3 regions of the Geodermatophilus sp. SYSU D00697 genome follow, and region 3 is predicted to be linked to each of the others. Evidence: riboswitches for the same ligand, from Rfam matches in the RefSeq annotation. Region 3 holds a riboswitch; each other region holds the start of a gene.
The links. A riboswitch is a leader RNA that binds a small molecule or an ion and turns the genes downstream of it on or off. The one in region 3 is predicted to bind cyclic di-AMP.
Positions count from the first base shown of each region.

Region 1: another riboswitch for cyclic di-AMP. It lies ahead of ACI79C_RS16800 (hypothetical protein); the one in region 3 lies ahead of ACI79C_RS07845 (M23 family metallopeptidase).
Region 2: another riboswitch for cyclic di-AMP. It lies ahead of ACI79C_RS22055 (aggregation-promoting factor C-terminal-like domain-containing protein); the one in region 3 lies ahead of ACI79C_RS07845 (M23 family metallopeptidase).

Region 1 covers NZ_JBJGYV010000019.1:39,434-42,694, forward strand. Annotated here, with positions in the region: gene ACI79C_RS16790 (CPBP family intramembrane glutamic endopeptidase) at 1-162, shown strand, start outside; gene ACI79C_RS16795 (ArsC/Spx/MgsR family protein) at 181-555, opposite strand; cyclic di-AMP (ydaO/yuaA leader) riboswitch at 835-988, shown strand; gene ACI79C_RS16800 (hypothetical protein) at 1,265-2,131, shown strand; gene ACI79C_RS16805 (phosphoglycerate dehydrogenase) at 2,280-3,221, shown strand; gene eda (bifunctional 4-hydroxy-2-oxoglutarate aldolase/2-dehydro-3-deoxy-phosphogluconate aldolase) at 3,218-3,261, shown strand, end outside.
Region 2 covers NZ_JBJGYV010000036.1:16,343-19,603, reverse strand. Annotated here, with positions in the region: gene ACI79C_RS22060 (alkene reductase) at 1-880, opposite strand, end outside; cyclic di-AMP (ydaO/yuaA leader) riboswitch at 1,081-1,215, shown strand; gene ACI79C_RS22055 (aggregation-promoting factor C-terminal-like domain-containing protein) at 1,477-1,917, shown strand; gene ACI79C_RS22050 (LuxR C-terminal-related transcriptional regulator) at 1,981-2,637, opposite strand; gene ACI79C_RS22045 (LuxR C-terminal-related transcriptional regulator) at 2,982-3,261, opposite strand, start outside.
Region 3 covers NZ_JBJGYV010000006.1:115,947-119,207, forward strand. Annotated here, with positions in the region: gene ACI79C_RS07840 (maleylpyruvate isomerase family mycothiol-dependent enzyme) at 1-874, shown strand, start outside; gene ACI79C_RS07845 (M23 family metallopeptidase) at 930-2,144, opposite strand; cyclic di-AMP (ydaO/yuaA leader) riboswitch at 2,156-2,319, opposite strand; gene ACI79C_RS07850 (MFS transporter) at 2,624-3,261, shown strand, end outside.

The DNA of each region.
Region 1 (3,261 bases), on a different contig from region 3:
CGGGCGCTGGCCGTCGCGCTCCTGTGCTCCGGGACGGCCGCCGCCGGCGCGTTCTTCGCCTGGCTGCGGCTCCGCAGCGGGAGCCTGCTCGCCCCCACCGTGCTGCATCTCTCGACGAACACCCTCGGGACCCTCGCCGCCGCCGCGGCACACCGCCTCTGACCAGGGGAGCCGGCGTCGTCAGGAGCCCGCGTCCGACCGCCGTCCGGCCGCCACCACCTCGGTCAGCGTCGCGTCGTCCCGCGCGACCCACGCCCGTCCGTCGTCGGTCAGCACGAGCGGGCGCTGGATGAGCCGCGGGTGCTCGGCCAGCACGCGGATCCACGCGTCGGCGTCCCGGGGCAGGTCCCGCAGCCCGAGCTCCCGGGCGAGGGGCTCGGACATGCGGGTGATGTCCCACGGCTCCAGCTGCAGGGCACGGAGCGCGGCGCGCAGCTCGGCCTCCGTCGGCGGGTCGTCCAGGTGGCGGCGCAGCGTGTACTCGACGCCGGCCTCCTCCAGCTGGGCCCGCGCGGTGCGGCACTTGGAGCAGGACGGGGTGAACCAGACCTCCACGGGCCCACCCTAGGGGCGGCGCCCCTGGCCTCTCCCGCGGCGCCGACGACGGTTCGTGCACGTACCGCGCTCTGCGGGCGCCGACCACCGCGGTCCGTGCACACGACGCGGGTGGCCCCGTGCACGCGGATCGTCGGCGCCTACACCACCCGGCCGTCGACCGGGGGAGGCGCGACACACATCACCCGACGAATCGACGGTCCGCGATTGTCACAAACACATAACGCCGGTTACGGTGGTCGGGTCCGGCCGGTCCTCACGTCCCCTGCCGGGGAAGCCGAGCGGACGCCGCCGAGTCGCCCTCCGGGGCGAGCCGGGGACCCACCGCAGTACTGGGGTGAACCCCGCTCCCGGGCCGTCGTCCGGGTAGCGGGCAGGGCCGCTTCCCGCCCGAACCCGTCAGCTAACTCGGTAGGCGGCCATCGGAAGAACGGAGAGCCGCCGGATGGCGTGCCCCAGCCCTGCCGGATGCCCACCCTCGCTCCGGCACCGCCGGCTCCGGGCGCACCCTCGCACGTGATCGCCCGCGGCCGTCCCTGACCCGCCTCCCGCGGACCCTCCCCGAGCACCCTCGCTCGACCGGCGTCCCCGCCGTCTCCGTGGTGTCCGCACCGGCCGGCTCTCCCGGACCGCCGACGTCCCCCGACCTCCCCGCAGCCTGCGCCCCTCCGTGCGCACCTGCGCCCGCACCCTCGGAGCACCCCACCCCATGGACCCCCGCACCACCACCTCCCGCCGCGCCGACCGCCGCGGCCGGATCGCTCCCTCGCGCCGCCGCCCGGCCCTCCTCCTGGCCGCCGCCGCGGCCGGCGCGGTCGTGGCCAACGTCGTCATCGGCGCGGAGCCGGCCGCCCAGGCCGACGCCGGGGCGTCGGAGTCGGTCAGCGTCGCCGCCCAGCTGGGGCTCTCGGCCCAGTCCGCGCCCGTCGAGGTCGACGCGACCCGGGACCTGCAGCCGCTGGCCGACCTCGCCGCCAGCCGCAGCACCCGCGAGGCCGCGCAGGCGGCCGCCCAGCAGGCGCAGGCCGCCGCCGACCAGGCCGTGCTCGACCGGCAGAAGGCCGAGGCGGAGGCCGCCGCCCGGGCCGCGGCCGAGGCCGAGGCGGCCGCGCAGGCCGCCGCGCGACAGCAGGCGGAGGCCGCGGCCGCGCAGGCCGCCGCCGCACCGGAGCCGGCCGCTCCCGCCCGGGCCGCCGCGGCCGCGGCGGGTGCGGTCGCGCGCATCACCAACACCGCCGGGAGCATCAAGCCGGCCGCGCAGGCGGCCGCCAACGCGGTCGTCTCCAACGTCCCGGGCGCCGCCGGCATCAGGCTGGGCGGCACCCGCGCCAGCGCGGCCGACCCCGGCGGTCACCCGTCCGGCCTGGCGGTCGACTACATGGTCATGTCCGACGACGCCCTCGGCGACGCCATCGCCCAGTACCACATCGACCACTGGGACGAGCTCGGTGTCGAGTACGTCATCTGGCAGCAGCGGATGCTCTCCTCGCCCAACGGCTCCTGGAAGCCGATGGCCGACCGCGGGGGCGTGACGGCCAACCACTTCGACCACGTCCACGTGAACTACCGGGGCTGACACCCCGCCGGTCGGGCCCGGCGCGGCCGGAGGTCAGGGTCCGGCTCCCGTCCACGGGCGACCGGGCTGGGGTGGCGGCGCCCGACGGCCGGGTGTGGCATGGGGCTCGGGCACCGTCCCCGCCTGACCCCACGAGAGGCCTCCTCGGATGAAGCTCCTGCTGCCCGACTCGGTCCCGCTGGCCCCGGACCTGCCCGAGGGCGTGCACGCGGTCGTCTACGACGCCGCGGCCCCCGTGCCCGACGAGCACCTGGACGCCGAGGCGATGGTCGTGTGGGGCAGCTCCACCGCCGACCTCGCCGCCGTCGCCGGCCGGATGCCCCGGCTGCGCTGGGTGCAGACCCTGGCGGCCGGACCGGACGCCGTCCTCGCCGCCGGCTTCCCCGAGGACGTCGTCGTCACCGCCGGTGCGGGCCTGCACAGCGCGACGGTCACCGAGCACGCCCTGGCCCTGACCCTCGCCCTGGTGCGCCGCCTGCCCGCCGCCGCCCGGGCGCAGGGCGAGCACCGCTGGGCCCGCGAGCTCGGCGGGCTCCAGCCGCTGCACCCCGAGGGTGCGGTGACCACCCTGATCGACGCCCGCGTGCTCATCTGGGGGTTCGGTGCCATCGGGCAGACCCTCGCGCCGGTGCTCGCCTCGCTGGGCGCCCGGGTGCGCGGGGTGGCGCGCAGCGCGGGGGAGCGCGCCGGGTTCGCCGTCGTCGCCGAGGAGGACCTGGAGGCCGAGCTCGGGCGGACCGACGTCCTGGTCATGATCCTGCCGTCGACCGCCGGCACCACCCGGGCCCTGGACGCCGGCCGGCTGGCCGCACTGCCGGCGCACGCCCACGTGGTCAACGTGGGCCGCGGCTCGACCGTCGACGAGCCCGCCCTCGTCGCGGCGCTGGTGGAGGGCCGCATCGCCGGTGCCGCCCTCGACGTGACCGAGACCGAGCCGCTGCCCGCCGACTCCCCGCTCTGGGACGCCCCCGACCTCCTGCTCACGCCGCACGCGGCCGGCGGCCGGCCGGTCGGCGCCGACGACCTGGTCAGTGCCAATCTCGCGGCGCTGCTGGACGGCGGCGAGCTGCGCAACGTGGTGGAGCGGTGACCGACGTGCTGGCCGCGCTGGGCCGGGCGCGGCTGGTCCC
Region 2 (3,261 bases), on a different contig from region 3:
TCACCGTGCCGAAGCCGCTGTTGGCGATCAGCGGACCGCCGAAGCGCCGGCGCAGCTCCTGCACCAGGTCGCCGGCGGGCTCGCGGTGCAGCACCGACAGGTAGGCCAGGCCCAGCGGGGCCAGCTGGTCGACGAGGGTGCCGTAGGTGGCGAGGACGTCGTCCCGATCGGGCTCGAGGGCGTCCTGGATGCCGTGCTCGGGGGAGATCCGCAGGCCGACCCTGCCCGCGCCGATCGCCGCGGCCACCGCCGTCACCACCTGGACGACGAAGCGCGCCCGGTTGGCCGGCGACCCGCCGTACTCGTCGGTGCGCTGGTTGGACGCCGGGGAGAGGAACTCGTGCAGCAGGTAGCCGTTGGCGCCGTGGACCTCCACGCCGTCCAGGCCGGCCTCGACGGCGCGGCGAGCGGCGGAGACGAAGTCCGAGACGACGTCGCGGGCCTCGGCCACGGTCAGCGCGTGCGGGACCGGGTAGGGCTGCTTGCCCTTCTCGGTGTGCCCCTCGCCGTCGATCGCGATGGCGCTGGGGGCGACGACGCGGCGGCCGCCGTTGACGTCGGGGTGGGTGACCCGGCCGCCGTGCATCACCTGCATCACGACCTTGCCGCCGCGGGCGTGCACCGCCTCGGCGACGCGGCGCCAGCCCTCGACCTGCTCGTCGGTGACGATGCCCGGCTGGCCGACGAACGCCTGCGACTCGTGGTTGGGGTAGGTGCCCTCGGTGATGATCAGGCCGACGCCGGCGCGCTGGCGGTAGTGCTCGACGACGAGGTCACCGGGGACGCCGGAGGCACCGGAGCGCATGCGGGTCAGCGGGGCCATCACGACGCGGTTGGCGAGCTCGATGTCGCCCAGGGTCACGGGGGAGAACAGGTCCACGGGGAGTTCGACGCTCGACCACGGGGCCGCCATTCCGGGACGCGACCGTCACGACGCTCACAGTGACGCGGGTCCCGCCGCTCTCACCATGGCGTCACAGAGGATCGTCGGCCGTCGAGTGGCGCGGTGCACATCGCGTTCTTACGGTGGCTGCGTCCGGCCGATGTCGCCTCCGAGCCAACGGAGCCCGCGCCGGACGCCGCCGAGTCGCACCCACCAGGTGGGTGCGAGCCGGGGACCCACCCGCACCACCCGGGGTGAGTCCCGCTCCCGGGAACCATCCGGGAGCGGGTAGGGCACTCCCAGCCCGAACCCGTCAGCTGACCCGGTAGGCGGCCCGGGGAGACAAGGAGAACCACCGCGCCCGGGAGCCTCGAGCTCCCGCGCGCCCGCAGGGTCCGGGACCGTCGCGTTCCCGCCTGTCCACGTTCCAGCGACCAGCCGCCCGGCACGCACTGTCGGCCGACGGCGCCCAGCCGGGCACCCGTGTCCGGCCGGTGCCGCGCGCCCAGCTGACGACACGCCGACCGCCGCGGCCGGTCCCGTACGTCCCCGGCGCCGACGGCGCCGGGCGTCCGCACAGCACGAGGACCACCATGCACAACGAGCACACCCACTCACCCCGCGCCCTGCACCGGCTCGCCGTCGTCGGCGCCCTGGGCCTCACCCTCGCTCTCGCCCCCGCCGGGGGGTCGCTCGCCCGGGCGGAGGTCCAGGGCGGCCCGGCCGCGGTCGCGGCGGGCGAGAAGCAGGCCTACAAGGACCACGCCCTCGGCCAGGTCGGTGGCAACCGGACCCAGTTCGGCTGCCTCGACCGGCTGTGGGAACGGGAGAGCGGCTGGAACCCGCATGCCCAGAACCCGACGAGCACCGCGTACGGCATCCCCCAGTTCCTCGACTCGACCTGGGCCAGCACCGGCATCCGCAAGACGTCGGACCCGTACCGCCAGATCAAGGCCGGCCTGATCTACATCGGGGACCGGTACGGCAGCCCCTGCGGGGCCTGGGACCACTCCCGGTCCACCGGCTGGTACTGACCGGTTCGACGCCGGGGGCCCTCTCCGCGACGGGGAGGGCCCCCGGTCCGCGGGGGCGGGTCCTCAGGCCGCCGGCGAGCGGTCCCGGTTGACCAGGATCGCCAGCTGCGTGCGGGTCCGGACGTCGAGGCGGCGCATCGAGGCCGTGAGGTGGCTCTTCACGGTCGACAGGCTCACGAACAGCCGGCAGGCGATCTCCTCGTTGCTCAGCCCCTGGGCCACCAGCTCGGCGACGTCGCGCTGCCGCTCGGTGAGCCGGTCGAGGGGGCGCTCCTCCGAGCCGAGCAGGGCACCGGGGTCGCTCAGGTACCGCACCAGGTGCCGCGTGGCGGTGGGATCGAGTGCCGCCTCGTGCCGGGCGAGTGCCCGGACGCCGTCGACGAGCCGTTGCGCGGCCGCGCGGCGGGGCAGGTAGCCGCGGACCCCGGCCTGCAGGATCTCCACCAGCCGACCGTCGACGTCCGCGTCCGGCTCGGCGAGCACCAGCACCGCCGTGTCCCGCTCGCAGAGGGTGCGCAGCACGGGCAGGGTGGCGCCGGCGACCAGACCCTGCCGGACGACGACGACCTGCGTCGCCACGCCCTCGGCCACCGCGAGCGCCTCGGGCAGGTGACTGGTCTCCGCGACGACGGCCATGTCCGGCTGCGCCTCGAGGACGACCCGCAGGCCCAGCCGGAAGACCTCCTGGTCCTCGCACAGCAGGACCCGCACCAGGGCCACGGGCGTCCGGACGGCACACGGCCGGGTCAGCGCCGCCGGTCGGGGTCCCGGCGGCTCCTCCGCCTCCGCCGCCGGCGTGCCGCCGGCCGGCTGCGCCGGGGAGCGTGGACGGGTGGTCGTCGGTCCGGGCCTGGCACCGACCTCGGCCTGCGTCATGCCTTCCCCCTGTGTCCGGCCCGAGGACGGGCCCACCGGCGAGACGTGTCCCGGTCTGTCTTCCGACTGGAGTGACTCCATGGATGCAGTGCTCACAGGTTCCGCTCAGACAGTGTCCACCGGATCCCCAGCGTTCTCACAGGGTCAGCGCCACGACGCTCCCCCGGAGATGCGCCGGCAGAGCGGGGTCACCCGCCCGCGCGCCGCGCCTCCCCCCGGTCGTCGGGCCGGCCGGCCCGGTGGACGTGGATGGCCAGCTGGGTGCGGTCCCGCAGGCCCAGGCGGCGCAACGCCACCGTGATGTGCCCCTTCACGGTGGCGCGGCTCACCCGCAGCCGGGCGGCGATCTCCGCGTTGGTCAGTCCCTCGGAGACCAGTTCCGCGACGACCCACTGCCGCGCGGTCAGCTGGCCCGAGGCCGAGCGGTCGGAGCCGTCGGCCGCCTGACGGGCGCCGTCCAGACACTGC
Region 3 (3,261 bases):
GGCCGGTGCCGGGCGGGACGAGGTCGGCGGGATGGTCCTCGACGCGTGGGACGCCTTCCTGGAGCAGGCCGCGACCGTCGACCTGGACCGCCCCACCCGGCTGCCCGGCTGGCGGGCGCACGAGGTGTGCGTGCACCTGGGCTGCTGGGCGGACCACGCCGCGCTGGCCGACCTCATCGCCTCCGCGCGCACCGGCGGGACCGGGACCCCACCCGACGCTGACGCCACCAACGCCCGGGTGACCGCCGCGCACCGCGCCGCGTCGCGCGCGGAGGTGCTCGCGGCACTGCACCGCAACCGGGAGGCCACCGCCCGCTACCTGGCCGAGGAACCGGTCGAGCTGGACACCGCCCCGGCGGTCGCCGTCGTCGGCCGGCTCCCCCTGCTCAGCGTGGTGCTCGGCCAGGCCTACGAGCTGGCGGTGCACGGGCTGGACCTGGCCGAGGCCGGAGCACCACCGGTCCCGGCGCCGGTGCTGCAGTCCGGGCTGGCCGCGCTCGCCGACGTGACCGGTGCGCTGGCGGCGGCGAACGGGATCACCGGGGGCGCCGGGCTCGCCACGCCGGACGGCGGGTGGCGGTTCGCCGCCGACGGCGACGGCTGGACCGTCGGGCGGCTGCCCCCGGGCCGGCCGACGGGGACGGCGGTCGAGGCGCCGGCCGACCTGCTCCTGGAGGCGGCGTCCGGGCGGGTGAACCCGGTGGTCGCGCTGGCCCGCCGCCGGCTCAAGGTGCACGAGATCGGCGGACTGCTGGCGCTGGCGCCGATCGTGCAGTCAGCACCCGGCATCCCCGGGGGCCCGATCCTGCAACTGGCCGCGCAGACGCTCGGCGGCGTGGGCGGGCTCCTCGGCCGGCTGCGCGGGAGGCGCTGAGGACGGCTGCGGCCGCCGGGTCCACCCCGGCGGCCGCACCCGTGTCAGGCCGACGTCAGCAGCCGCCCACCGCGATGCCGTGCGCGGTCAGCCACGGCACCGGGTTCACCCGGTTCGCGTACAGCCCGCCCTGGTGCACCTCGAAGTGCAGGTGCGGCCCCGTGGACTGGCCCTTGTTGCCGACCTCCGCGATCTGCTGGCCGGCGGTGACCACCTGCCCGGCGCCGACGAAGAACCGGTTCACGTGGCCGTAGAGGGTGATCTGGCCGTCGCCGTGCTGGACGTACACGGCCTGCCCGAACCCGCTGGCCGGGCCGGCCTGCAGCACGACGCCGTCCTCGGGGACGTAGATCGGCGTGCCGATGGGCGCGGCGATGTCGACGCCCTGGTGCAGGGTCCCCCAGCGGGCCCCGTAGCAGGAGGTGACCCGTCCGGCGGTCGGCATGGCGGTCGAGCTCTGCGCGCTGGACAGCGCCTGCGCCTGGGACTGCCGCTGGCTCCACGCCGCGCCGGGGTCGGCCGCGCCCTGGGAGGCCAGCAGCCGCTCCCCCGCCTGGCGGAGCTGCTCCTCCAGGGAGGCCTTCTCCGCCGAGCGGGCGTCGAACTCGGCCTGGGCCTCGGCGAGGTGGGCGTTGGCGGCGGCCTCGGCCTCGTCGGCGGCACGGGCGGCCGCGTCCCGCCGGGCGACGGCGTCCTCGGCGGCGCGGGCGGCGTCCTCCACCCGCTGCTCGACGGTCAGGAAGTCCTGGAGCTGGGCGGCCCGGTGGTCCCCGATGACCTCCATCGTGGCGGCCTGCTGCAGCAGCTCCGTGGGGCTCTGCGCGTCGAGGAGCATCTGGACGTCGCCGTAGCGGGTGTCGCCGCCCATGTAGGCCTGGCGGCCCAGGTCGGCGATGGCCTGCTCCGCTCCGGCGACGTCGGCCTGGGCGTCGGCCAGCTCGGCGGCGGTCCGCTCGGCCTCCGCGCGGGCGTCGGCCAGCTGGGCGCGGGCGACCAGCGCGGCGTCGGCAGCCGCCTCGGCCTCCACGGTCATCCGCTGCAACTGCTCCTCGGCGGCCGCGACCTGCTCCTCGATGCGGGCCACCTGGGCGGCCAGCTGGTCCTGCTCGGAGGAGGCGGGCGTGCCCGGAGCGGCGACCGCGGCCGGCGCGCCGGCCAGCAGGCCGGCCACCGCGGCGGCGACGACCAGGGTCCGGCGCGGGGAGCGCAGGCGGCGGCTCGGCGACGGAGCACGGCGGGGCTCGGTGTTCAGGTGGTGCAGGGTCGCCAAGGCGACGGTTCTCCCATCCTCGCGACCGCCTACCGAGTTAGCTGACGGGTTCGGGCCGGACGGCGCCCTACCTGCCTGCGTCCCCACGCGCAGGCAGGACTCACCCCAGGAGTTCGGTGGGTCCCCGGTCCGCCTGGACCCGGAGGGGTCGTCGGCGGTTCGGCGGGGCCTCGCCGAGGCCCTCGGTTCCCGAGGAGCTGAGCCCGGCAAGGCCGTCGGGAAAGCTACTACGGCGCGCAGGACCGGTCACGATCGGGTAACGCCCGCGGCGTGCCTGCTTGCCCGAACGGGTGACCTCCCGCTACATGCCGCAGTCGGGTGACCGCAGGGCGGTGATCACCGACCGTACCTGCCGTCAGGGCCCGGCACCCCGTCGCCCACCTGCGCGGACTCCGGTAGACGTGGACCGTGTCCCGGACCGGCCGGCAGCTCCCCACGCCGGTCCAGGCACGCGTGCGCAGCCGCGCCGGGCGGCCGGGGTGAGATCTCGCACACCCCGACCCGACGCGCCGACGACACGCCGCGGCCGGCAGCGGGGCCTCGTCGCGCTCTGCGCGACCGAGATCACCAGCTGGGGCGTCCTCTACTACGCCTTCCCGGTCGCCCTGGCCGACATCACCGCCGACACGGGCTGGTCGGCCCCGACGGCGTCGGCGGCGTTCTCGGCGGGCCTGGTCGTCTCGGCGCTGGCCGGGATCCCGGTGGGGCACTGGCTCGACCGGCGCGGTCCCCGCCGGGTGATGACCGCGGGCTCGCTGCTCGCCGTCCCCGCGACGGTGGGCATCGCCCTGGCGCCGGGCTACGGCTGGTTCCTGCTGGCGTGGCTGGTCGCCGGGGTGGCGATGGCGGGGGTGCTCTACCAGGCGGCGTTCACCGCGCTGGCCCGGTGGTACGGGGAGGACCGTGTCCGGGCCCTGACGGCGCTGACCCTGGCGGCGGGCCTGTCCAGCACGGTCTTCGCGCCGCTGACCGACGCGCTGCTGACGGCCTTCTCCTGGCGGGGGACGTACCTGGTGCTGGCCGCGGTGCTCGCCGTGGTGACCGTGCCGCTGCACGCGTTCGCCCTCCCCGCGGCGTGGGCGCGCCCGCCGTCCGGGGCGGCGGAGGGCCGGCGGCG